Regions from separate parts of the Clostridium sediminicola genome, predicted to be linked through region 1. Evidence: riboswitches for the same ligand, from Rfam matches in the RefSeq annotation. Region 1 holds a riboswitch; each other region holds the start of a gene.
The links. A riboswitch is a leader RNA that binds a small molecule or an ion and turns the genes downstream of it on or off. The one in region 1 is predicted to bind S-adenosylmethionine.
Positions count from the first base shown of each region.

Region 2: linked by a shared signal. The riboswitch ahead of metF (methylenetetrahydrofolate reductase [NAD(P)H]) and the one ahead of ACQ3F0_RS08735 (methionine ABC transporter ATP-binding protein) in region 1 are both predicted to bind S-adenosylmethionine.
Region 3: linked by a shared signal. The riboswitch ahead of ACQ3F0_RS16160 (hypothetical protein) and the one ahead of ACQ3F0_RS08735 (methionine ABC transporter ATP-binding protein) in region 1 are both predicted to bind S-adenosylmethionine.

Region 1 covers NZ_BAABMF010000003.1:414,789-422,309, reverse strand. Annotated here, with positions in the region: gene ACQ3F0_RS08750 (cofactor-independent phosphoglycerate mutase) at 1-392, opposite strand, end outside; gene glgB (1,4-alpha-glucan branching protein GlgB) at 555-2,519, shown strand; gene ACQ3F0_RS08740 (metal ABC transporter solute-binding protein, Zn/Mn family) at 2,516-3,418, shown strand; SAM riboswitch class I at 3,483-3,580, shown strand; SAM riboswitch class I at 3,646-3,744, shown strand; gene ACQ3F0_RS08735 (methionine ABC transporter ATP-binding protein) at 3,829-4,836, shown strand; gene ACQ3F0_RS08730 (methionine ABC transporter permease) at 4,837-5,499, shown strand; gene ACQ3F0_RS08725 (MetQ/NlpA family ABC transporter substrate-binding protein) at 5,516-6,343, shown strand; gene ACQ3F0_RS08720 (DUF1292 domain-containing protein) at 6,508-6,855, shown strand; gene ACQ3F0_RS08715 (DUF2726 domain-containing protein) at 7,060-7,521, shown strand, end outside.
Region 2 covers NZ_BAABMF010000015.1:57,631-65,151, reverse strand. Annotated here, with positions in the region: gene ACQ3F0_RS19770 (methyl-accepting chemotaxis protein) at 1-309, opposite strand, end outside; gene ACQ3F0_RS19765 (homocysteine S-methyltransferase family protein) at 675-3,032, opposite strand; gene metF (methylenetetrahydrofolate reductase [NAD(P)H]) at 3,131-3,997, opposite strand; SAM riboswitch class I at 4,122-4,224, opposite strand; gene ACQ3F0_RS19755 (hypothetical protein) at 4,445-5,008, opposite strand; gene ACQ3F0_RS19750 (TolB family protein) at 5,155-6,300, opposite strand; gene ACQ3F0_RS19745 (sensor histidine kinase) at 6,363-7,521, opposite strand, start outside.
Region 3 covers NZ_BAABMF010000010.1:98,225-105,745, forward strand. Annotated here, with positions in the region: partial or broken gene ACQ3F0_RS16145 (iron chelate uptake ABC transporter family permease subunit) at 1-130, shown strand, start outside; gene ACQ3F0_RS16150 (ATP-binding cassette domain-containing protein) at 321-548, shown strand; gene ACQ3F0_RS16155 (hypothetical protein) at 689-994, shown strand; SAM riboswitch class I at 1,341-1,452, shown strand; gene ACQ3F0_RS16160 (hypothetical protein) at 1,536-1,892, shown strand; gene ACQ3F0_RS16165 (DUF1292 domain-containing protein) at 2,011-2,346, opposite strand; gene ACQ3F0_RS16170 (DUF4317 domain-containing protein) at 2,461-3,834, opposite strand; gene ACQ3F0_RS16175 (ArsR/SmtB family transcription factor) at 4,257-4,607, shown strand; gene ACQ3F0_RS16180 (permease) at 4,623-5,639, shown strand; gene ACQ3F0_RS16185 (thioredoxin family protein) at 5,702-5,929, shown strand; gene ACQ3F0_RS16190 (TetR/AcrR family transcriptional regulator) at 6,162-6,830, shown strand; gene ACQ3F0_RS16195 (glycine/sarcosine/betaine reductase component B subunit) at 7,041-7,521, shown strand, end outside.

The DNA.
Region 1 (7,521 bases):
TCAAGAATTAATTTTTTTGCTTCTTCAGTTGTAATTTCTCCAGAAGAATGATCAATCATAGTTTTTTCTTCATAAGGTTCTTCTTCGGATAATGTAACAAGATTACAACGGAAAGTAACATCAGTGCTTGATAATTCTACACCCATACTTGCAGCTTCTAGTGGTGAACGTCCTGTATGGTATATTTCTGGAGCATAGCTCATAACTGATAAATTAGCAGTATCACTTCCTGGAGACATACCTATTGGTACAGTTTGTACCAGTCCTACTTCTCCCTTTTGAGCCATTTCTGTAATAGTTGGAATATTAGCTACAGCCAAAGGTGTTTTATTATTTAAGTGTTCAATTTCATAGTCAGCCATACCATCAACTAAAATTGTGATATATTTCAAGTTAAACCCCTCCTTTATTGAATGAAATATAAATTACTTTATTGTATCACAGTAAAAAAGTATATACAAGAAAAGAGGTTTAAGGTATTTATAATAAATAATATTCTAATAAAGGAAGTATATGGTATAATTAATTATCATATAAGGAAAGCAGGTGTAAATATGCAAAATATTTCTTTATCATCATTTGATATACATTGTTTTCATGAAGGAACTAATTATCATAGTTATGAGTTTTTAGGCTGTCATATAAAGGAGAGTGATGAAGTGAAGGGAGCTCTTTTTTCTGTTTGGGCTCCAAATGCTGAGAAAATTCGAGTTGTAGGAAGTTTTAATAATTGGAATGGCGAAAAATATACTATGAAAAAAATTGAAAATTCTGGTATATGGAAGCTTTTTATACAAGATATTCAAGAGGGCGACAGTTATATGTACGAAGTATTTAATAGCAATGAGAAAAATCCAGTTCTAAAAGCGGATCCATGTGCTTTTTATTCACAACTTCGTCCTAAGAATGCATCTATTGTGTATAATTACAAAGGATATAACTGGAAAGATGATAAATGGTTAAAAAAACGTGAAAAAAGTAATATTTATTCTGAACCAGTTAATATTTATGAAGTTCATTTAGGTTCTTGGAAAACACATGATGTTGAGACTAAAGACGAGGATTCAAAAAAACAATTTTATACATATAGAGATATGGCAGAAGAACTTCCAGAGTATGTAGCATCTATGGGGTATACTCATGTGGAACTACTTCCAATTATGGAGCATCCTTTAGATGCTTCTTGGGGGTATCAATCAACAGGATATTTCGCTGTTACATCAAGGTATGGGACACCTAAGGATTTTATGTATTTAGTTGATAAATTTCATGAAAAGGGATTAGGAGTTATTTTAGACTGGGCTCCTGGGCATTTTTGTAAAGATGCTCATGGGTTATATAACTTTGATGGTACACATCTTTATGAACATCCAAACCCTTTAATAGGTGAAAATTATGATTGGGGAACATCAAACTTTGATTTTGAAAAGTTAGAAATACATAGTTATTTAATATCAAATGCTATTTTTTGGTTTAAAGAGTATCATATTGATGGAATAAGAGTAGATGCAGTCGCTAATATGTTATATTTAACTTATGGAATGAAATCTGATTTAAAAATAAAAAATAAATATGGTGGAGATGAGAAGATTGAAGCTGTAGATTTTCTTAAAAAACTTAATGAAGCAATATTTAAGTATGTCAAGAATCCTTTGGTAATAGCGGAAGATTCAAGCACTTGGCCAATGCTTACAGCTCCTACATATATAGGGGGAATGGGGTTTAATTACAAATGGAATATGGGATGGATGAATGATATGTTAAAATATATGCAACTAGATCCCATATATAAAAAATGGCATCATGATAAAATAACATTTTCATTACTCTATGCTTTTTCAGAAAATTTCGTTTTGCCACTATCCCATGATGAAGTAGTTCATGGAAAAAAATCTCTTTTAGATAAGATGCCAGGAGATTATTGGCAGAAATTTGCGAATTTAAGATTATTTTATGGTTATATGATGGGTCATCCAGGAAAAAAATTGTTATTTATGGGTGGAGAGATTGGTCAATTCATAGAATGGAATTTTGACCAACAGCTGGATTGGTTTTTACTTTTATATCCTCCACATAAAAAACTACAACACTATGTTAAAGAGTTAAATATGCTTTATAAGAAAGAAAGTGCTTTTTGGGAAAAAGACCATGGATATGATGGGTTTGAATGGATAGACCATTCAAATTATGAACAAAGTATTATATCTTTTATTAGGAAGGGTAAAACAGATAGTAATTATCTAATATTTATATGTAATTTTACTCCTGTTGTTTACTACGATTATAAGGTTGGGGTTCCAGAAAATATTGAATATGTAGAAATTTTCAATAGTGACGAAGACGATTATAATGGATCAGGGCAAATAAATGAGGGCATTATGAAAGCAAACCAAGAAAAATGGAATAATCAACCATATCATATAAAAACAAAAATTCCACCTTTGGCTATGTTGGTCCTAAAACCTAAACAGAAGAAAGAAAAAGTTAAAAGTTTAATATTAGAAGGAGAAAAGATATGAAGCAGGTTAAGAATATAATATTCTTAATTATAATTACTATTGTGATTAGTTTAAGTGGTTGTAAAGAGAGTACATCAAATAAATCTAATAAAAAAGTTAGTAATGAAGAAAAAATTACAGTTGCAGTTTCTATTGTACCAGAAGAAACATTTGTTAGGGCTGTGGCAGGTGATAATGTAAATATTATCACTATGATTCCTCCTGGATATAGTCCAGCAAATTACCAGCCAACACCTAAACAAATGGCTAAATTAAGTGAAGCTAAAATGTATTTTTCTATTGGAGTATCAACTGAAGAAGTTAATATTTTGCCTAGTATCAGAGACTTTAATAAAGACATATTGATAATTTCACTAGATAACAAAGTTGAGGAGGTTTATCCTCATCTATATTTCCAAAGTGTAGAACATAGTGCTAAAGACCCTCATATATGGCTATCACCTAAAAGAGTTATACTTATGATAGAATGTATAAGAGATGAGTTAATTAAAGTAGATTCCAATAATAAAAATTCTTATATTAAAAATTCTGAAGAATATATAGCTAAAATCAAAAAAATAGACGAAGAAATACGAGAATCATTAAATAATATAAAGAACAACTCATTTATTATTTATCATCCATCTTTTGGATATTTCGCAAAAGATTACGGGTTAAATATGATTGCAATAGAAGATGATGGTAAGGAGTCTACTGTTAGGAAAATACAAGAAGTTATTGATTTTGCAAAAAAAGAGAAGATAAAAGTTGTTTTTTACCAAGAAGAATTTGATAGTAAACAAGCAGAAACTATTGCTGAAGAAATTGGGGGAGTAACAGTTAAAGTAGCTCCTTTAGCAAAAAATTATTTGGGAAATTTAGAAGAAATAAAAAATAAATTTAGAGAAGTGCTCCAATAATAAATTAAATGTTGACATTTTGTTTTATGTTTAATATAATACTCTATGTACTTAAATTGAATATTAATTATCAAGAGAGGTGGAGGGATAGGCCCTGTGAAGCCCGGCAACCAGCATTTTGCAACGGTGCCAAGTCCTACAGCATTTGCTGAGAGATAATGTGATTTGAATCCAACTTCTTTCGGTGAAATGAAAGAAGTTTTTTATTGTTCAAAAATTAAATAATAAAATTATCAAGAGAGGTGGAGGGATAGGCCCTGTGAAGCCCGGCAACCAGCATTTTTGTAATGGTGCCAAGTCCTACAGCATTTGCTGAGAGATAATGTTAAGATATATTGACTTCTTTCGGTATGAAAGAGGTCTTTTGTTTTAATGTAAAAAGTAACATGATAATCAAGGGGGAGAATGGATTGATAGAAATTAAGAATTTATGTAAAACATATATATCCAAAACCAGTACATTGGATGCCGTAAAAAATGTGAGCTTGAAAATTGAAGATGGAGATATATATGGAATTATAGGGCTAAGTGGTGCGGGAAAATCATCACTTGTTAGATGCATTAATATGCTAGAAAAACCTACAAGTGGAGAGATATTAATAAATGAAAAAGATATAACAAAGCTAAATCCAAAGGAGTTAAGAGAAACAAGAAAAAAAATTGGGATGATATTTCAGAATTTTAATCTGTTAATGAATTCCACAGTTTATGAAAACATTGCTTTTCCTTTAAAAATATCTGGGCTAAAAAAAACAGAGATAGATAAAAAAGTAAAAGAACTTTTGGAAGTCGTAGATCTTTTTGATAAAAAAGATGTATATCCTTCCCAATTATCAGGTGGACAAAAACAAAGAGTTGGTATAGCTAGAGCACTAGCAAATGATCCGAAAATAATTTTGTGTGATGAGGCTACTTCGGCACTTGACCCCAATACTACACAATCTATATTGAATCTTCTTAAAAGTATAAACAAAAGATTTAGTATAACAATTATTGTTATTACACACGAGATGAATGTTATTAAAAATATATGTAACAAGGTTGCAGTAATGGAAAATGGACAAATAGTAGAAGCCGGTAGCGTTATAGAAGTATTTTCAAATCCTAAAACTGAAACTTTAAAAAGTTTTCTAGAGGATGATATTCTCTATGTTCCTAAAGAGATTCTAATCAAAAATAAGGAGATTTATGAAAATGTACTAAAAATATCTTTTTTGGGAAATAGATCCGAAGAACCGATTATTTCCAATATGGTAAAAAAACATGATGTTGATGTAAATATATTAGCTGGAAATATTGAAAATATCCAAGATACTAATTTAGGACATCTTGTAGTAAAAATTTCTGGACAAGAAAAAGATGTTCTATCTTCAATAAAGTATTTAAATATGAATAATTTGAAGGTTGAGGTGATTTAATTGTTATACAATATTGTTAATTTATTTAATTTAATATTACCATCACTATTTGACACTATATATATGGTATTTTTCTCTACAGTATTTTCTCTTGTATTAGGATTGCCTTTAGGAGTAATACTTGTGATTACAGAAAAAAATCATATATGGGAACATAAGAAAGTAAATGGATTTTTAGGATACATCATAAATGTAATGAGATCTCTACCTTTTATAATTTTAATAATAACTATATTTCCACTGTCAAGATTGATAGTGGGTACTGCAATTGGTTCTACAGCAGCAATTGTTCCTTTGTCTATAGCAGCAACGCCTTTTGTTGCAAGAATAGTTGAATCCTCCTTAAAAGAAGTGCCATGGGGGATAATAGAAGCATCTTTATCCATGGGAGCAACAAATAAAGAAATAATATTTAAAGTATTAATTCCAGAAGCAATGCCATCCTTAATTTTAGGGTTGACACTTACAATTATAAATTTACTTGGATATTCTGCTATGGCAGGAGCCATTGGAGGAGGTGGTCTAGGAGATTTAGCAATAAGATACGGTTATCAAAGATTTAGAACTGATGTATTGATAGGAACTATAATTATATTGATAATTTTTGTTCAAATCATTCAAAGTACAGGGAATTTTATAGCAAAACGAATAGATAAAAGATAAATAGGGGGTATTTATAATGAAAAAATCAGGATTATTATTAATTATTTTATTAGTTTTTACTTTAGTATTGGGAGGCTGTTCATCTAAAAGTGATAAGGGGCAACAAGCAAGCGGAAGCGAAAAGAAAAAAATAGTTATTGGTGCAACACCTGTGCCACATGTAGAAATCCTTAATGTAGTAAAACCTTTGCTAGAGGAAAAAGGAATAGAATTAGAAATAAAAGAATTCACAGATTACGTAACACCAAATATGGCATTAAATGATAAAGAACTAGATGCAAACTTCTTTCAACATGTGCCATACATGGATGAATTTTCAAAGAGTAATAATGTAGAATTAGTTTCAGTTGCAAAAGTTCATGTAGAACCTTTAGGAGCATATTCGCAAAATATTAAATCAAAAGATGAAATAAAAGATAATGCAATAATAGCAATACCAAATGATGCAACTAACGAGGGGAGAGCATTACTACTTTTACAAAAACAAGGTTTAATAAAATTAAAAGATGAAAATGGACTTACTCAAACACCACTTGATGTTATAGAAAATCCTAAGAATTTGCAGTTTGAAGAGTTAGAGGCTGCTCAATTACCAAGAGTTCTTATAGATGTGGATTTTGCAATAATAAACACAAACTTTGCATTAGAAGCAGACTTAAATCCAACAAAAGACGCAATTTTTATAGAAGATGCTGATTCTCCTTATGCTAATATAGTTACAACAAGACCTGATAATAAAGATAAGGAAGAAATAATAGAATTGATAAATGCTATAAATTCTGAAGAAGTTAAGGATTTTATTACTAAAGAATATAAGGGAGCAATAATTCCAGCGTTTAATTAAATAAAGAAAATTTTATTTGCCTATTGCAATTTATAGATATATCAACTAATATAGTAATGATTAAGCCAAGAAGTCAGTTGAAAAGAAACTATTTCGTGGCGTGATTTAATAGCATTGTAATAGAAAATAAGTTTAATTTAAGTTAAACAAAAGGAGAACTAAAAATGGATAAACATAATTGTAATTGTAACGAACATAATCATGATCATGACTGTAACTGTAATCATGAAAGTGAAGACATGTCAATAATGACTTTAATTTTAGACGATGACAAAGAATTAAAATGTAATGTAGTAGGTATTTTCCCTTGTGATGAGAGAGAATATATAGCATTGCTTCCTATGGAAGAAGAAGATGTTTTATTATACCGATATGAAGAAAATGGAGAAGAAGTAGCTTTAAATAATATCGAAGATGATGCTGAATTTGAAAAAGTTAGTGATGCTTTTTGGGATATGGTAGATGAAGAAGCGGATGAAGAAATGTTTGAAGAAGCAAATAAAGAAAAATAACATTAAATTTAGAATATCTAATTAAAAAGGACTGGAAATAGATTTGTAATTATAAAATCTATTTTCAGTCTTTTATTAGTTTATTTAATAGTAAGCAGAAGCACGAAATATAAAATATACCAATATATAGAAAAATATGGTATAATATTAACTGAAGTTTGATAATGTATTAAAGTTTTTTGATAATAAAAAAGGAGAATAGATATGATGTTTATAAACAATAAAAAGCACATGTATGTTTCTAAAAAACAGTTATTATCTCAAACAGAATTAGCCTTTTACAGTAGTTTAAGAAAAGTTATCCAGGACGATACTATGATATGCCCTAAAGTGGCAATTAATGAAATTTTTATGGAAATATTTGAAGAAAAAAAAGGTAATTATAAAAATATAAACAAGATAACTATGAATCCTATAGACTTTTTAATATGTAGCTCTAATAATTTAATACCTATTTTGGGAATAGAATTAGAAGAGGAATCGTATAACCGTATGAATAGAATAGAAAGAGATCGCATACTAAATACACTTTTTAATGAGGCCAATTTGCCTTTATTAAGATTTAAGAAAAAGGAAAAGTATGAAATACAAGAGATAAAAGAAAAATTAGATTTGATATTTGTTCAAAGTGAAAGAAGTATCGATTGTGTAGTTGCCACCATTGAA
Region 2 (7,521 bases), on a different contig from region 1:
TTTCACAACAAATTCAAATGATGGATGTGTTTTAATATCCTCTCTATTTTGAACGTCTTTTAAGTACCCTGATATTTCACTATTTGATATTGCTTGATTAGATATGATTTTAACTTCTTCAAATATACTAGCAACATCTTTAACTACCATATTAGATTTTAATGATATTAGTTCTTTTATATCATCTACTAACCTAGTTCTTGTATTGTTGTATATTAAAAATCCAGTTACTAAAAATATTATAAACACTATGATTGCAATGGTAACACTCAATTTCCTTGCTATACTTTTTCTGAAAAAATTAAACATTTTACTTCCTCCCCTTAAATCTCCCTTTGTTGTCCTTAATTTTTTTTAAATACTCTTCGTCATGTTCATGTCATAATGCTTCTCCTTTTAAGTTTTTTAATTCATTATTTAATTAAATTTTACAAAATATTATCATATTAAAAATTATATTACATTTTACCTAAAATTCCAACACTTAACTTGTATTAACATAAATGTATTTGAATATTTATGTAACTTAATTATAATGTTGTTATTTCAATATGATTTTCTTTGCATGTCATTAACCATAGTTTCTGAAACTGAAAAAATACCTGATATCATATTAACGATTTCAGGTATGCTTAAAAGTTTAACTATTAAAATTTATTTTGTTGTATTTTATACTAAAAAAACATATTTGCAATCTTTACACTTTCTCTAGCATCTTTTGCATAATAATCTGCACCTATCATTTCTGCATACTCTTTAGTCAAAACAGCTCCTCCAACCATAACCTTACAATTAATCTTCTCATCTCTTAAAGCTCTTATTGTTTTCTCCATATTCTTAACTGTGGTTGTCATAAGTGCACTTAATCCAACAAGCTTTATATTTTTTTCTTTTGCAACTCTTACAACTTCTTCAATAGGAACATCCTTTCCTAAATCTATTATGTCAAATCCATAGTTCTCAAGCATCATCTTTACAATATTTTTTCCAATATCATGTATATCTCCTTTTACAGTGGCAAGTATTATTTTACCCTTGGAAACTTTCTTATCATTACTATAAATTTCAAGCTCTTTTATAATTTTAAAAGCACTTTTAACTGTCTCTGCTGATTTAAGAAGTTGCGGTAGAAAAATTTTGCCCTTATCGAATTTTTCACCAACAACATCAAGAGCAGGCACAAAATACTCGTTAATAATTTCCATTGGATTTTTCTCTTTTAAAAGCTCCTTAGTAATTAGCGCCGCTTCTTCTTTTCTGCCTTCAATTATTATATCCTTCAGGTCTTTATTTACTTTAACCTTTTCTTCTCTATTAGCTTTTGTATCTCCATAGTTTTCAATGAACCTCTTTGCATCTTTATCTTCATTATATAAAACTTTAAAAGCATTTACAGTATTCATAATCTCCTTAGACATAGGATTTAAAATGGGAGCATCTAGTCCTGCTCCAAATGCAGCTGCTAGAAATGTACTATTTAGCAACTCCCTCTCTGGCAAACCAAAAGATACATTACTAATCCCTAGCACAGTTTTAACTTTTAGTTTTTCCTTAACAAGCTTGATTGCCTTTAAAGTCTCTATAACTTCACATTGCTGAGCAGATGCAGTAAGAACTAGGCAATCGATTAAAATATCCTCCCTAGGTATTCCAAACTCTTTTGCTCTTTTTACAATTCTTTCAGCAATCCTAAACCTTTCTTCAGCTGAAGACGGAATTCCGTTTTTATCAAGTGTTAACCCTATAATTGAAGCTCCATATTTTTTTACAATAGGAAATATACTATCCATGACCTCTTCTTTACCATTTACTGAATTAATTATAGGCTTACCATTATAAATTCTAACAGCAGCTTCAATTGCACTTGAACTTGCACTGTCTATTTGCAACGGAAGATTAATAATACTCTGTACTTCATATATAACATTTTTTATAACTTCAACTTCATTTATTTCAGGAAGTCCTACATTAATATCTAATATATCAGCTCCTGCATTAGTTTGATTTATAGCTTCATTAAGTATATATTCCATATTTCTACTTTTTAGTGCTTCCTTCAATTTTTTCTTTCCCGTTGGATTTATTCTTTCTCCTATTATAGTTTTTTTACCGTCTAAAATTACAGTTTTATTGCCAGAAGTTACTGCAGTTACACCTTTGGGATGCGTTTTAATTATCTTCACACCATGAACAATATTGCTTATCTTCATAATAAATTCTGGACTTGTTCCACAACATCCTCCAAGTATCCTAACGCCATTTTCCACCATAATTTTCATATTATTCGCAAACTCACTAGGACTTATATCATAAATTGTACACTCATCCTTAATTTGAGGAAGACCTGCATTAGGTTGAATCATTACTGGTACCTTTGAATATTGTAGAATCTCATTTACTAATGGAATAATTTCTTTAGGACCTAAAGAACAATTGATTCCAAATCCATCTATTCCAAGCCCCTGAAGAGTAATTATTGCAGTTTTGGGATCATTACCTATAAATGTTCTGCCATCTTCTTGAAAAGTCATTGTACATAATATAGGTAATGAACTATTTTCCTTAGCTGCAAGTACAGCTGCTTTAGCTTCATAAAGATCAGAAATAGTTTCAATTAAGATAATATCAGCCCCTGCCTTAACTCCAGCCACTATCTGTCTTTTAAAAATTTCATATGCCCTTCCAAAACTAATAGTTCCCATAGGTTCCATAAGCTGTCCAAGAGGTCCTATATCTAAAGCTACCCATTTTGCTCCAGATTCCTTTGCTAATTTTACTCCTGATTCTATAACCTCTTCCAGACTATATGGACATTCTCCAAGCTTTAATTCATTAGCTTGAAATGTATTAGTAGTAACAACATCTGCCCCTGCTTCTATATATCTTTTATGAATATTCCTAATTATTTTAGGGTGTGTAATATTATATATTTCTGGAATATCACCTAGTTTTAACCCCGAATTTTGAAGCATAGTACCCATTGCTCCATCAAAAACAACAAAATTTTCATTTAAATATTTTTTAAAGTCCACAATTACTTCCATCCCTTCTATAATAAACACCTTTTTCTGGCATTATATCTTTCATTTCTGTTCTCATTATTGTAGTAACTGATTTTCTCTGCACTGTATTATCTAATTTTAGGTTGTATGTTTTTTAGAATTTCTCTTGCTATTTCCGGTTGATTCATCGTATATATATGCACTCCATCTACTCCATTAGCAATAAGATCTATTACCTGCTCAGCTGCATATTCTATTCCTGCTCTTCTTAAACTATCAGGATTACTCTCATATTTATGCAAAATCTTTATAATCTTTGATGGCAAAGATGCGCCACACATAAATATCATTTTTTGCACCTGTTTCTTGTTAAGTATTGGCATTATACCTGCAGAAATAGGTACTTTTACGGAAAGCTTTTCTTTTAAATTTAAAAACTTATAAAAAAGTTCATTATCAAAAAATAATTGAGTTATTAAAAAATCAGCGCCTGCATCAACCTTTTGTTTAAGATGTATTGAACTAATTCTCAAATCATCACATTCTATGTGTCCTTCTGGATATGCCGCCGCACCTATAGAAAATCCTCCGAACTTTCTTATATCTTTAATTAAGTCTGTCGCATAATTATATTTTGTATTACTTTTCAAAATAATTTCTTCTTGAATATCACCTCTCATAGCAAGAATATTTTCAATGTTATTGGTTTTTAATTCTTCTATTTTTAAAGCAATTCTTTCTTTACTTGATCCAAAACATGTTAAATGAGCAAGTGCTTCAATTTTATATTTATTTTTTATCATTGATGCAATTTCTACTGTTTTATCACTTCCTACTCCACCGGCCCCATAGGTTACACTTATATAATCTGGATTTAAATTTGCAAATTCTTCCACAGTATTATATATTGTATCAACATTACATTCCCTTTTCGGTGGAAATATTTCAAATGATATCACTGGTTTTTTCTTAGAATATAAATCCTTTATATGCATATAAACCTCCTTCAACATTTACTATTTCAAAACATGATTTTTTTAACATCTTAGTCCCCCTTTTTAATTCAAAAGCAAAAGCCTTCTTGCAGATAATGCAAGAAGGCTATATTTACAGCTTCTATTCTTATCTGTCAGGTAATAACCTGCTGGATTTAGCACCTTCGAAGTTTCCTTCTGGTTGCTGGGTTTCATAGGGCCAGTCCCTCCACCGCTCTTGATAAGATTCTTATTTATTTTATGTATTTAATTATATAATTGTTAAATCATAATGTCAATATTTTTTAAATATCTTTTGATTTTTTGAAATATTTTTCGAATTTTCTATATTACTGATTCTTATAGAAGTACATTTTCAAAAATAATAACATTGTTAAATTAAATAAAACACCTTACTTCAAATTTTTTATTATTTGAAAATAAGGTGTTTTACTATTTGTTTTATTATTATAAAGCATCAAGTTTTTCGTTAATTGAAGTCAAATGTTCATTCATATGTTCTAAGATCGACTCAACTGCTGTTTGAGTAGCCTCTTTATCTTTTGATTCTATAGCTGATTCTAACTCACTCCATGGATTTGCAGCTCTTTCTTCTTTAGATCCATGACCTAATTTACCCATTTTATTTCCTAGCTTTTCTCTTAACTCTTCTCTAGTGATTTCTCCACTTTCTACTTTTTCTTTAATATCATCAATCTTTTCTTTCATACCATCATGTGCTGTATTTATTTCTGTTCTAACGGTTTCAATTTTTTCAGCAACACCAGGAATTAATTCTTCAGCTTTTTTAATTATTTCTCCTTCTGTTTCTTGTCTTTCAATTCTTAATGCTTCTCTATCTTCTCTGTTTTCAAATCCACCTTTAAGGCTTCCTCTATGTTCCATAGTAACTCCTTTACTAATGTCATTCCATAGATTTGTAGATGTAGCTCCTGCTGCAAAAGCAGTTGATGCTCCCAATACGCTTAATGCAATTGTTCCTGGAATTATAAGTTTCTTAAAGTTATTCATTATTTCACACTCCTTTGATTTCTATTTTGTAAGTATTTATCTTATGAGATAATATTACTAATAAAATATCAAGGAATTATGAAGAATTTTAAATTATAAAATCTATATATTTTTTAGATTAAACCATATTATCTAAATCCTATGGGCTATTTTAAAGTAATTACATTCATAACATCTATTTCATCAAATAATCTTCCATTATTTTTTGACTTTTTACTATGAAGCATTATTTTTTTATCAGATGGACTCCATGCAACAGGCATATAATATTCTCCAGCAGAAATCAATGATTTTTTCTTTGTTTTTACATCTACTACATTAACCCCTTCATTCCCTTCTCCATTTGATATATAAGATACCTTTGTTCCATCATGAGACCAAGTTGCACCATATATATATCCTTCAGCTAATACTTCTCTTTGTGTTCCTTCTAAATCTATCAATACCAATTCATTTACATCTTTCTCAAGATTTGATGTAAGCATTAGAAGTTGTTCTTTATTAGGAGATAGGCTAATAGTTTGAACCTCATCTTTAATCAATTCTTTCTTTTCTTTTGTATTAATGTCATAAACGTTTAATTTATCATCATCATCTGCTCCCCGATGTATGGTTATATAATATATTTTATCTCCAACTTTCATTGGATTTGTGATGCTAAGTCCATTTAATGGATCTTCCTTTCCCATTACTCCACTTTCTACATCTTTTATTTTTGTTATAGTTCCACTAATATTTACAATAGCAAAACCTTTAATACTGCTACAAGGCATAATTAATTCTTCATCATTAATCCATTGAGCTTCACTTAAATCATACTCATCTATAGAACTATCTGAAATTTTAACTTCTATATTATTTTTTAAATTTACAATATACCCTATACTATTCTTTTCGTATTGATTTCTATAAAACATATGTTTATTATTAGGTGAAAAAATTGCTCCATCTTGGAATTTTGATTGATCCCCAATACTTCTTTCTTCTTTAGAATTTAAATCTTGTAAATAAAGATTTTTCACTTCAAAATCACCAATCTCAGTTTTTATTGGTTCTAATTCTTTGTTTTCTTTTGTGATTACTACTTTATTTTCATCGAACCAATCATATCCTGTTACACCTTCATAAGTATCTATTTTGGATGCAACAACTTGAGTTGCTAAAATATCTTGTGTATTTTTTATTATTGTTACCTTGTTATCCACCTCTGCGTGGCTAATAGTTGCAACCAAAGTGCTAACTACTACAGCACTACCTATTAAAGCACCTACTACTACATTTCTTTTTTTCATTTTTCAATTCCTCCTTATCTTCTATAAATATACTATACAATATTGATTTTTCGAAAGTATATCTATTTGTTTCCGAACTGTAAACTTTTCATTGGAAAAGAAATTAAAAATGTAGTTCCTTTTTCTTCTGTATCTAATAATGAAATTGTTCCTTTTTGTTTTTCTATCAATTCTTTTACAAGAGGAAGACCTAATCCTGTTCCGCCATGATCTCTCGAAGGATTTTTTTGGACTGTATAAAAAGGTTCAAAGATCTTATTCCTTGCTTCTTTTGGAATTCCAATTCCTGTATCTGCTACTTCTATAAATACTTTTTCATCCTTTGTATAGCTATTAATAAATATTTTTCCTCCAAGGGTATTATATTTTATGGCATTGTCTATTAAATTAATAAAAATATGCATTAAGTTTTCTTTATCACCTAGAATAAAAGCGGATTGCAAGCTTGTTGTTAAGCTAATATTATACTTCTGGGCTTTTCCTTTCATTCGGCTACAAATTTCTTCAAGTATCTCTTTCACATCTATTTTTTCACATTGAAATTCAAACTCATATTTTTGTAATGAGGATAAGTGTAAAATCTTCTCCACCATATCATGCAATCTTTGAGTCTCTTTTACGATGTTCACTTTTGCATCTTGTAGCAATTTAGGATCGTCTGAATAGATATTTAATAGATCCATATATGTTTTTATAACGGTAAGAGGTGTTTTGAATTCATGAGTTATATTCCCAATGAAAGTTCTCTGTTGCTTTTCTAATGCTTTTAATTTTTGTACTGCCAGGTTCAATTTCTGTTGTTCTTCTTCCATTTCTTTAATGTTTTTTTCAATTTGACTGCTCATATAATAAATTCCTTCACTCAATTCCCCAAGTTCATCATTTCTTCTAAGAGGAATAATATTATTATATACGCCCCTCTTAATATCTAATGTATCATTTTTGAGTTTAAAAATACTTTTTGAAAATGTATTAAAATAAAAATATGCGACAATAAAAGTAAATATAAATACAACCGTACCTATGCTGATAAAAAGGGATTTTATGTTATTATAAAAATCAATACTTTTTTTAAGGGGATAATAAAATTTAATGACTCCTATTTGGTCCACATTATGGAGCGGTGCACAGTATTCTATATAATTTCCTACAGTTTGATATGCTATTTGATCCTTTAGGGCATAGGAAAGTATATCTTCAACATCTATTCTTGCATTATAC
Region 3 (7,521 bases), on a different contig from region 1:
GTGAGATGATATTGCTGGAACAGCAATGGGAGTTGAGGAACTGCCGATTGGAATTGTTACCTCTTTACTTGGAGGCCCATTTTTTATTTATATGATTTCTAAAAAGACATATGGTTTTGGAGAAAACTGATGAAAATAAAATTAGAAAATATACATTTTAAATATGATGAAAAAGAGATTTTAAATGATGTTTCAGCAAGTATAGATAATAATGAATTTGTGGGATAATTGGTCCCAATGGCTCTGGAAAATCTACACTACTATAGACAATATATAGGGTTATCAAGCCTAGTGTTAGTAGAATATATCTGGGTAATGATTTGTTAAGTGATGTATCTATTAAAGACGCTTCAAAGATGATTGGTGTAATGACCGAGTCAAGCAACATTCCATTTGATTTTACAGTAGAAGAAATTGCAATGATGGGAAGAATTCCTTGTCAAGATAGATTTCAACTTAAAAATAAAGAGGATAAGGAAATTGTATATCAAACTTTAAAAGATGTAGGAATTTTTTCTCTAAGGGAACACTCTTATAATATGATTTAGAAAGAGCACGTGGAGAAGCATATATTCATATATCAAGACTTCATTCACTAACAGGATTACCTAGAGGAGTAACATATTCAATTCATGCTGCGCCATCATCAAGTTTAGCATATACAAACTTTTTACTCTATTATTTAGGTATGGTACCAGAATCAATTTCTGTACAAGATGGTTTGATGAATGAATATAGAAATATTCTTGAGAGTTTATTAAACAATCACCATTTATCATATGCTCTTAAACAAGATGTCCTAGATTGCCCGGGACAAATACTATTATCAAATGGTAATACCATTAGTCAATGTTGTAGAGAGCATAAAACATTTAAGTCCATTGAGATTGATATTCCGAGTATGGGAAATATAGATGTCATCGCTAAAACTCATTTTGGCATAAAAGGTACTTTGTATTTGATAGAACAAATATTGAATCGTTTGCCATATTAATTTTTTAAAATCTGTATATTTACAAATAAGATTTTTAGATGTATAATGTTAATAATTAAATATTTAGAAATTTATTTATATTGAGTTAGGGTAGAGAATTGGCTCTGTAACCCTATACCAACCTGTCTATGGGCAAGGTGGTCCACCCAAAAAGGATAAAAAGATTTTAAACAAAAAAGTTTAATTAACCTTCTTATCCTATGGATAAGAAGGTTTTTATATTTTTAATTACAATTGAATAATGACATACTTTACGGGAACTTAATCTATTCAAGTCTAAAATCATAAGTTATAGCAGGTTTTAGATTTGCTTAGATTTATAGTTGAAGTGGTATGTTTATAGTTAAACTTATAAAGAGTAAGGGAGAGTTAAGGCTCTATGAACTTACAGCAACCTACTAGAAATAGTGTTGGTGCTAATGCCCACCATAGCCATTGTGGATATGGGACTATAAGCGAGAATAATAAAAAACTTCCTTATAGTATTTTCTATAGGAAGTTTTTTTGTATATATTAGAAAAATTAAAAGGAGCAGATAATAATGAATAATGTTAATACAGAAACAAGAAGGGTTATAGGAGGTAATTCTTTTACAGATTCTATTATAAGAACAAATTCAAATACTGAGGAGTATGTAAAATACGTAATTTCAATTATCAACAAAAAATTATTTAAAGATGAAAAAGTTATAACGTATAAGTTAAACCAAAAGACTGCATTGATTTATTGTAATAAAAAGAAGGTTATAGAAAATCTTTTTGAAGAAATTGAGACCTTTAGACAAAAGAGTATACTTACTTTTGATATGACTCTTCTTGAGTTGATTAAATTAAAAATTAATGATTTTGATGAAACTTCAAATTATTATAAAAGGGTTAATGGGATGATAAATAGCTAATTAGGTCCGGGATTTTAGTAGTAACCACAATTACGGCCACTAAATTCAAATGCACAATAAAAGAAGTGATATATTTGAAAATATATCACTTCTTTTATAAGAATTAACTTTTAAATTATTATTTTGATTCACTAGTTATTTGAAAAAAATATTCTTCTATTTTTTCATACTCTTCATCATCTTCTATATTATTCATCACCATTTCGTTACCTAATTCTTCATAAGTAAATAATAAAACCTCTTCTTCATCTACTGGTATTAATGCTATATAATCATTATCTTTATAAGAAAAAACTCCTACCACATTACACTCTAATTCAGTATTATCGTCCAATGGTATTGTTATTATAGGCATTGTTTCCTGTTCATGCTCGTGTCCACATCCACAACCACATCCACTTTCTGTTTTGAGTTCATTCCCGTTACAATTGCAATTACATTCATGGTTATCCATTTTTAATCCTCCGTTATTTTCAATTATATATGTTTAGTATTTTATAAAAGCAACCTTAAAAGGTTATTCATACATTTTAATTCATAAAATTTTAAATTGCAAGTAACCAATAATTTAAATCAAATCATCCAAGCCATTAACTGTAGTTTGTTCATTCTCATTAATAGGAATAACTATACATTTTTGGCCATCAATCATTTGAGATTTTATTTGAGGTATTTTTTCGGGTTTTACTTTAAGTATAACGTCATAACTAGAAGTAACCTTAATATCTTCTGCATTTGCATCCTGAACTTGCTCTAAATTAGTTTCTAAAGTTTCTTCTAAATCAGTTTCAGAAGCTTGTTCTAAAACCGGATTATCATCATTAACTTCTGTAGACAGGGGAGTTTCATTATCTATAGCAGTCTCTTTTTCTACTTGCTCAAGTTTAGTTTGAAGTATTTCTACTTGTTTGTGTAGGCGTTCTTCCTTTTTCCTTTGCACATTTGCCTTAAGTACCTTTGAGTCAATTAAACTCTCTGCTAAAGGAAGATCATCACCAAAGTTTTCTATATAGGATTTTTCAATCTTAGTAGTAATTTCTTCGGGAACTTCACTTTCTATTAAAAGGTTTTGTATATCTTTCTTTGTTAAGCTTATCGGTTCACGATCTGTATCATCATATATATCATTGTATTCATCTATCATATTATTTAAGTTATCTTGTATTTCCATAAAAATTTTATCAGCCTTCTTTTCGTCAGCACTAAAAGAATCTTTAATAATTGATTGGAATGTTTCTTTTTGTATAGTAGCAGTTTGCTTTGAATAACAACCTAAAGCATTTTCCATTAATTCAGTATGTGTATCTTTTGCATTTTTTGTATAATACATAATAGAGTTAACATCTGTACTACGATCAATAAAAGCAGGAAACACAAAGCCATTAGTTGGGGCACCAACTACCCAATCTCTAATACGTGCTTTTATTTTATTTTCTTCTTCATAGTATCTAAGACCAGGATCTGAAAGTGAAACAGGACATATTGCACATAACACATATTCATATACTTCTTCAGATTCATCTAGTTTTGCATTATCTTTGGTTTTAGTAATAACATCATAAGCATCATGAAAAATAAGTATTAAAAAATTACCAGTATAATCATAATTATCTATAATCGATTCATAAAAATCATCAAGAATAGCATCATCTTTTAATTTACTGTTTTTAAGCTGCATAAGAGAAATTTGCTTTTCATTTATAAGATCCTCATTAGTTGGAAAGTTAAGTTCTAAAATATTATTTCCAATAGTTCCAGATAAAACTTTTTTAGCAATTTCTAAGTATTTAAAGTATTCATCCTCATCTAAATTTAGGAAGGATTCTCTAAATTTTAAAATAACATGTTTTTCACCATTAACATAGCATCCGCACGTTTTAGTGAAGGTACAATGACCTTTTTTAAAACGTCTTTTTAACTCAAGTATATCTTTTTTTCTCATATATAAACCCCTTTATATCTAGTTCACAGTTCACAATGCACAGTTTACAGTTAAGGATGATTTTCTTTCAGAAAATCTTAAAATTTCAATTAAAAGCTTTCGATTTATCGAAAGGTATCCGTTACTGTAAACTGTAAACAGTCAACTGTTAACATCATTAAATAGTATATTATCACTATTAATTATAGTATTTTTTTTATATTAATTAAAGATTTTATTAGGTAAACTTATTGAAGGTGGCATGGAAATTTAATTTATTTGCAGTTTTTTTTGATTCTTGATTGTTATGAGCGTGGTTTAAAAAAAATCTGGAAAAATTACTATTTCTTCTTGACAAACTAAAATAAAAATACTATCATGTTTATATACTCATATGGGTATATAAACATGATAAATAACCAAGATGATGAAGGAGAGGTAATATGGATGAGTTGACGAACTTATTTAAGGTTTTGTCTGATGAGACAAGATTAAGAATCTTGATAATAATGTACCATAGAGAGTTATGCGTTTGTCAAATGCAAGGAATACTTGAAGAGTCACAACCTAAAATTTCAAAGCACTTAGCAAAACTTAGAGATATGGGATTTGTGAAAGATCAAAGAGAAGAGCAATATATAAACTATTACTTAAGTGATAATAAGATGTTAAGAGATATTCTTGAGGGTATCATCGAACAATCTGGTGATAATGAAAAAATCACTAAAGACTTAGAAAGATTAAAGGAAGCAGATATATTCAAAGAAATTAAAATAAGGGGACGTAAAAAGTAGGGAGGATTTTGTAACATGGTTTTTATTACTAGTATATTCGGGTGGTTAAATGATCAATTATTAAAAATGACTTGGCTACATAATTTAGTAAGGTTATTGGTTGAAAAAGTTTTTGGATTATCAATAGAGGATAATGTTGGTGGAAGTATACATTTTTTTATATATGATACAATAAAGATATTTATTTTATTATCTGTTCTTATTTTTGTGATTTCATATATTCAGAGTTATTTCCCTCCAGAGAGAACAAAAAAGTTGTTAGGTGGTATAAAGGGTATAAAAGGAAATATTTTAGGAGCATTACTAGGAACGATAACTCCATTTTGCAGCTGTTCTAGTATTCCCATATTTATAGGTTTTACTTCAGCAGGGTTACCTATTGGGATAACATTTTCTTTCTTAATATCTTCTCCATTGGTGGATTTAGCATCTTTTCTTTTATTAATGTCATTCTTTGGGGCTAAGATTGCAGGTGCTTATGTAATAGTTGGGTTAATACTTGCAGTCATTGGTGGAACTCTAATTGACAAGCTAGGGCTCGAAAAGTATGTTGAAGGCTATGTTCGAGAAATTGAAAATGTTGATGCAAATATTGAAGAAATGACTAAAGAAGATAGAATTTCTTATTCAAAGGATCAAGTTAAGGATATTATTAATAGAGTTTGGATATATGTTTTAGTAGGGGTTGGAATAGGCGCTACTATTCATAATTGGATACCACAATCTATTATAGAAAATGTTATCGGAGGTAATAATCCTTTTTCAGTTTTATTAGCAACAATAGTTGGAATACCAATGTATGCAGATATTTTTGGAACATTGCCTATAGCAGAAGCGTTGTTTGGAAAAGGAGTAGGAATTGGAACAGTATTATCTTTTATGATGGCTGTAACAGCTCTTTCACTCCCTTCTATGGTAATGTTAAGTAAGGTTGTTAAACCTAAGTTATTAGGAGCTTTTATTACAATAGTGTCTATTGGAATAATTATCATTGGATATTTATTTAATGCTTTCGCATATATATTTGTTTAATAGAGGATATAAGTGATAAATTAATCACAATAAATAAATTTATTTGAAAAGGAGTTAATAATATGATTATTAAAGTATTAGGAACAGGATGTACAAAGTGTAAGAAATTAGAGGAAAATGCAAAAAAAGCTGTCTCAGAATCTGGGAAAGATGTATCAGTTGAAAAGGTTACTGATTTCAAAGATATTATGAAGTACGGAGTGATGAAAACACCTGCATTAGTAATAGATGAAAAAGTAAAAGTCTCAGGTAGAGTTGCAAAAGTTGATGAAATAATCAAATTATTATAAAATAATTAAAATAACTATCTTAGAATAAATACTAAGGTAGTTATTTTTGATTATGAAAGTATGAAATGATTAAAAACAGAATTAAGAACTTTTTTATTCCAAAATAAGTTTTATTTTATTAACACTGGAATAAATTATATTAAAATAGTATACTGAAGTATATTGATAAAATTGGAAAGCGAAGAATATCTACATAATATTCAAATCACATAGCTTGGAATAGGAGTATCATATGACAACAATTGATAAAAAAGAAATAAAAAGAAAAAGAATGATGAGTTATTTTATAGACGCTGCAGATAAAATAATAGATGAAGAAGGAATTGACCAACTAACAATAAGAAAGGTTGCAGACCTAGCAGGGTATAATAGTGCAACAATATACAATTACTTTGAAAATCTTGAACATTTAGTATGTTATTCTGCTATATCATATTTAAAAGATTATTATATTTCTTTAAATGATTACATCAAAGAAGCAAAGAATGGATATGAAAGATTTTTATTAATTTGGGAAAAATTTTGTACTCATTCTTACAAGAATCCTAAGATATATAGAACTATTTTCTTTTCCAGTACTAAACAGACTACTTCAGAAATATTTAATGACTATTTTAGTATTTTTCCTTTTGATTTTGGTAAATACAATAGTTACGTTTCGCAAATGTTAATTGAAAAGGATATTCATTCAAGAGATAAAGCAATACTAATGAATTTAGTGGAAGAAAATTATATTAGAGAGCAAAACATTGATGAAATAAATGATTTTATCATAGTTTTTTATAGAGGAATGCTTGCAAGAATTATAGATAAGCTTGATTACGAAGAAATAAATATAGAAGAAGAAGTTAAAAAGACTGTTAAGTACATCCGTAAAATATTAGAGGGATATAAGGAGTAGGAAGACCAAACAATAATAAATATAATTGAGAAATTATGTAAGAACAGGGGTGATTATTTCCCTGTTCTTTCATTTTTTATGTTAAATTAACACGGAAAAGAAAATTTTCTGAAAAAATAATCATGTTTATTTTATAATCATGTTTACAAAAGTCTGAAAATAGTGTACAATGAAATTGATTAAAATTTAACAAAGAAAGGAGCTACTATAGTGAAGTTAGAGTTAGGTAATTTTTATGTCAAGGATATTAGATTTGGAAGTGAATCAAAATTCTCAGATGGAACTCTTTGGATTAATAAAGAAGAGGCTCTTGAAGTAGTAAGAGAAGATCAGCATATAACTGATGCTGATTTGGTTATTGCAAAGCCAGGCGATGAAACAAGAATTGTTCCAGTAAAGGAGGCAGTTGAACCAAGGGTTAAAGTTAATGATGATATTCCTGCTTTTCCAGGTGTGACAGGAGAAGTAGTACAAACTGGATATGGAAGAACACATGCGTTAAAAGGTTGTAGTGTTTTAGCAGTAGGTAAACATTGGGGAAGTTTTGGAGATGGCCTTATTGATATGTCAGGAGAAGGTGCTAAATATACACTTTTTTCACAATTAAATAATGTTTGTTTAGTAGTTGATACTGATGAGGTTGAAGAAAGACATGAACAACAAAAGAAAAATCATGCAATTCGTTGGGCAG